DNA from 2 places in the Oerskovia sp. NPDC060287 genome. Region 1 is predicted to be linked to the other one. Evidence: predicted binding sites of a transcription regulator. Region 1 holds the regulator's gene; the other holds the start of a gene.
The links. Region 1 encodes HspR, which represses chaperone genes until heat shock. Its sites were predicted from a motif close to AAGTTGAGTCNNNNNGACTCAACTT; they were not measured.
Positions count from the first base shown of each region.

Region 2: the regulator HspR is predicted to act here: its motif matches at 1,274-1,298, upstream of clpB (ATP-dependent chaperone ClpB).

Region 1 covers NZ_JBHXBO010000097.1:12,841-15,287, reverse strand. The annotation lists gene ACFWFR_RS10490 (DnaJ C-terminal domain-containing protein) at 1-865, shown strand, start outside; gene ACFWFR_RS10485 (heat shock protein transcriptional repressor HspR) at 945-1,439, shown strand; gene ACFWFR_RS10480 (DUF1540 domain-containing protein) at 1,646-1,954, shown strand; gene ACFWFR_RS10475 (hypothetical protein) at 2,092-2,447, opposite strand, start outside.
Region 2 covers NZ_JBHXBO010000026.1:12,727-15,173, forward strand. The annotation lists gene clpB (ATP-dependent chaperone ClpB) at 1-1,223, opposite strand, end outside; gene ACFWFR_RS04100 (hypothetical protein) at 1,509-2,105, shown strand; gene ACFWFR_RS04105 (alpha/beta hydrolase) at 2,295-2,447, shown strand, end outside.

The DNA.
Region 1 (2,447 bases):
GGCGAAGTTCAAGGAGATCGGCGAGGCCTACGCGGTCCTCTCCGACGCCGAGCAGCGCCAGCAGTACGACGCGATCCGTGCCATGGCCGGCGGGGGCGCCCGCTTCTCCGCAGGAGCCGGCGGACCCGCCGGCGGGGCCGGAGGCTTCGAGGACATCTTCGGCGGCATGTTCGGCGGCGGTGGTGGCGGAGGAGGCCGCGTGCGGTACTCCACGCAGACCGGTGGAGGCGGAGGCTTCGAGGACATCCTCGGGTCGATGTTCGGCGGCGGAGGAGCCCAGACGGGCTTCCGCCCCAACGCGGCCCGGCCGCAGCCCGGGGCCGACGTGCACTCGTCCGCGACGCTCGGGTTCCGGCCCGCCGTCGAGGGCGCGACCGTCACCGTCTCGACCGAAGGGCGCACCGTCACGGCCCGCATCCCGGCCGGGGTGCGCGACGGCCAGAAGATCCGCCTGCGCGGCAAGGGCCGCCCGGGCGTCGCGGGCGGCGCGCCCGGCGACCTGGTCATCACGGTGCACGTCACGCCGCACCCCGTGTTCTCGGTCGACGACAAGCACAACCTGCGGCTCACGGTCCCCGTGACGTTCGCCGAGGCCGCCCTCGGCGCGACCATCGAGGTCCCGACGCTCGACGGCAAGCCCGTCAAGGTCAAGGTCCCCGCGGGCACGCCGTCCGGCCGTACGCTGCGCGTCAAGGGCAAGGGCGTCCAGGCGGCCAAGGCCACGGGCGACCTGCTCGTCACGATCCAGGTCGTCGTGCCGCAGAAGCTCACGAAGGCCGCCAAGGAGGCGGTCGAGCAGCTCGCGGCCGCGACCGACGGCGAGAACGACGTGCGCTCCGACCTGTTCGGACGCGCCGCGGAGTAGCAGGAACCGAGCGCGACGAGGCCCGCGAGGGCCTCGCCGCGCTCCATCCCTCGAGAGCAGAATGGTGAGAGGAGGACGCATGGTCAGGAGAGATCCCGGAGCGGCGACGGCGCAGGTGCCGTTCAACGCGTACGACGACGCCCCCGTGCTCGCCATCTCGCAGGCCGCGGCGCTCGCCGGCATGCACCCGCAGACGCTGCGCCAGTACGACCGGCTGGGACTCGTGACCCCGCGCCGCACCATGGGGCGCGGGCGTCGGTACTCCCAGCGCGATGTCGCCAAGCTCCTCGAGGTCCAGCGGCTCTCCCAGGAGGAGGGCATCAACCTCGCGGGCATCCGTCGCATCCTCGCGCTCGAGGAGCAGGTCGACCAGCTCGAGTCCCGGCTCGACGCGCTCTCGGCACGCCTCGAGGGTGGACGGGTCTTCGCCGCCGGGGTCAGTGGTGACGTGGTCATGGTCCCGCGCGGCCGGCGGGTCCGACGGGGCAGTCCGGAGGACGCCGGGCGCGCCGTCGCAGGGCAGGGAACGGAGACCCGTGCGCTGGTGCTGTGGCGTCCTGGGCGCGGGGACTGAGCCACGTCAGGGTGCGTGCCGGAACGGGTGAAATACCAGCGGTCGGCAATTCCGTGGACATTTACGTGAGGTCTGCGTGACGTAAAAACGGCGGAATTCCGCCGAAGTGAGTGAGGCCTTGCTTCCTATACAAGGGCTGCGACGAGGAATACCGTGAAGGAAAAGCACGGTTGGACGTCCCGCCCCTTCGAGCAAGGAGAAGTCCCATGAGCAGCCTGATGGAGTTGCCCCAGGTCGTCGAGTGTTCGATCGACGGCTGCGGATACAACCACGAGCACGGGTGCCACGCCGGTGCCGTGACGATCGCCGCCCCCGGCGGCGAGGCCGAGTGCGCCACGTTCATCCCGCTCACGGCCAAGGGTGGCCTCGAGAAGGTCATCGCCCACGTCGGCGCCTGCCAGCGCGGGGAGTGCGCCCACAACGAGGCGCTCGAGTGCAACGCCTCCTCGATCCGCGTCGGAGCCGGCCCCCTGGGGGCCGACCACGCGGACTGCCTCACCTACGCTCCTCGCTGAGCGAGCCTGAACCCTCGCGCGGATCCCCCCTCTCGCGCGATTCCCCCTCGACGCCCCGCTCGTCCCTCGCCGGACGCCGGGGCGTCGAGGCGTCTACGGGACCTGGCGGCGCGTGCGCGATCCGTCGAGGGGCCAGGTCAGCGCCCGAGCGCCTGGAGCAACGACGTGGCTCCCGCGTGAGCCGTCGGGAGCGGCTCGACCCAGACGCGCGGAGGTCGTCGGAGCACGGCGGTCACGCCGTAGGAGAGCGCGGTGCGCTCGATCCGGTGCCGGAGCTCGGCGCGCAGCGGCTCGAGGTCCGCGCTGCGCTCGCACAGCGCGGCATAGACGCCCGCGCCGAGCGTCGCGACCGGATGGCCCGTACCGAAGACCTCGGTGAAGATCTTGCCCATCGCGGCTGCCCGGGCGATCCGCTGCCATCCGTCGAGCCGGTCGACCGCGACGTCCACGAGCAGCAGGCAGTGTGTGCGGGACGCGGGCCGGCCGCTGCGCT
Region 2 (2,447 bases), on a different contig from region 1:
GAGTCGAGCTCCATGCGCAGGCGCGACGCGGCCTCGTCGACCAGGTCGATCGCCTTGTCGGGGAGCTGGCGGCCCGTGATGTAGCGGTCGGACAGCGCGGCGGCGGCCACGAGCGCCGAGTCCGCGATCGTCACCTTGTGGTGCGCCTCGTAGCGCTCCTTGAGCCCGCGCAGGATCGCGACCGTGTCCTCGACCGAGGGCTCGCCCACGAAGACCTGCTGGAAGCGGCGCTCGAGGGCCGGGTCCTTCTCGATGTGCTCGCGGTACTCGTCGAGGGTCGTGGCGCCGACCAGGCGCAGCTCGCCGCGCGCGAGCATGGGCTTGAGCATGTTGCCCGCGTCCATGGCGCCCTCGCCGCCGGCCCCCGCACCGACCACGGTGTGGAGCTCGTCGATGAAGGTCACGACCTCGCCGTCGGAGGACTTGATCTCCTCCAGGACGGCCTTGAGCCGCTCCTCGAACTCACCGCGGTACTTGGCTCCCGCGACCATGGCCGCGAGGTCGAGCGAGATGAGCTTCTTGCCCTTGAGCGAGTCGGGGACGTCGCCCGCGACGATGCGCTGGGCGAGGCCCTCGACGACGGCCGTCTTGCCGACACCGGGCTCGCCGATCAGGACAGGGTTGTTCTTGGTGCGCCGCGACAGCACCTGCACGACGCGGCGGATCTCCGAGTCACGCCCGATCACGGGGTCGAGCTTGCCCTCGGCCGCGGCAGCGGTGAGGTCCTGGCCGTACTGCTCGAGGGCCTTGTAGGTGCCCTCGGGGTTGGGGCTGGTGACGCGGCCCGAGCCGCGGACCGCGGGCAGGGCCGAGCGCAGCGCGTCCGCGCTCGCCCCGGCGTCCGTGAGGATCTGCGCGGCGGGCGAGGAACCTGCGGCGATGCCGATGAGCAGGTGCTCGGTCGAGACGTACTCGTCCCCCATGCCCTGGGCCTCCTTCGAGGCCAGGTCGAGGGCGGTCGACGTCGCGCGCGACGCCGTCGGCTGCGCGACGGCCGAGCCGCTCGCTGTGGGCAGCGCGACGAGCGCCGCGCGCACCTTCTGGCCGATGGCCTGGGCGTTCGCCCCCACGGCGTCGAGGAGCCCGACGGCGACGCCACCCTCCTGCGTGAGCAGTGCGGCGAGCAGGTGGACGGGTTCGAGCTGGGGGTTGCCGGCGGCCGAGGCGGTCTGGATCGCCTCGCCGATGGCCTGCTGGGACATGGTGGTGAACTTGGTGTCCATGGGGTCTCCGGTACTTCTGGGGTCTGGGTCTACCTGGATCAACGCGACCAAACTTGAGCCTATTCCACTCAAGTCTGTCCGTCATGTCGGCAGCCGGGCACGACGGCTGCCGTCCCAACGGGTGGTTCCCCTTTTCTCGTCCCGTGATCCACGGGATGCTGGGGGCGTGACTACACGACGGCTCGAACCTCCTGCCACCCTCGCACCGGACCGTGGCGACCGCACGACGGCACCGGCCCGCACGGGTGGCCAGCGTCCCTCCGACCTCACCGCCGGGGGTGCCCTGTGAACCTCGTCCTCGTCGCGATCGTGGTGATCGTGCTCCTCGGGCTCGTCGCCATCGGGCTCGTCACCTGGCTGCTCCTGCGCCCCCGCAAGGCGCCGGTCGCCCAGCCGTACGGTTACGGCGCCCCCGTCGAGGGCTATCCGGCACAGCCCCCGTACCCTGGGCAGCCTGCGCACCCGGCGCAGCCGACGTACCCCGGGCAGCCTGCGCTCACGGGTCAGCCGCCGTACCCGGCGCAGCCCCCGCACGAGGTCGGGGCCCAGGCCGTCCCGGTCGACCAGTACGCACCGCAGCAGACCCCGCCGGCACCTCCGGCGCCGCCCGCACCGACCGCCGGTCAGCAGTTCGCCCCGCCGCACGTGCCCGGTCCTCAGGTTCCCGACGCGCCCGCACAGTACGCGCCTCCGGCCGCCTCTCCGCAGCCCGCGCAGACCTGGACGGCAGAGGTCACCGAGCCCGGGACCGAGCAGGCCGACGACTCCGAGCTCGACGAGACCACGCGCCTGCGCGAGGACCTGCGTCCGGCCCCGGCGGCGGCACCCCCGGCCCCCGCCGGCCCTCCCGCTCCTCCCGCGAGCCCCGCACCTCCCGCCTGATCGGCGGCCCTCGCCCGCTCGGCAGGGTGAGCGAGCCGACGGGGCCCCGCGCGCGACGGCGCGGTGACCACCCGGCCGTGCCGGGACGAGCGGGACCTCGAGGTCCCGCTCGTCCTGACAGGCCTCCCCGCGGGGGGCACAATGGCGGCACCGCGATACCGCCCGAGTACGCGGGCGAAGGGCTGCACCATGACGAACGGCTGGCACCAGGACGTCCTCGGCCCCGAGTGGGTCGCCCGCACGCTCGACCTCCCCGACGGCGACACCGCGACGCTCGTCCGCAAGGCGACGCCCCCCGCGGGAGGTGAGCGACGCCGTCGGGCCGTGCTGTACGTCCACGGG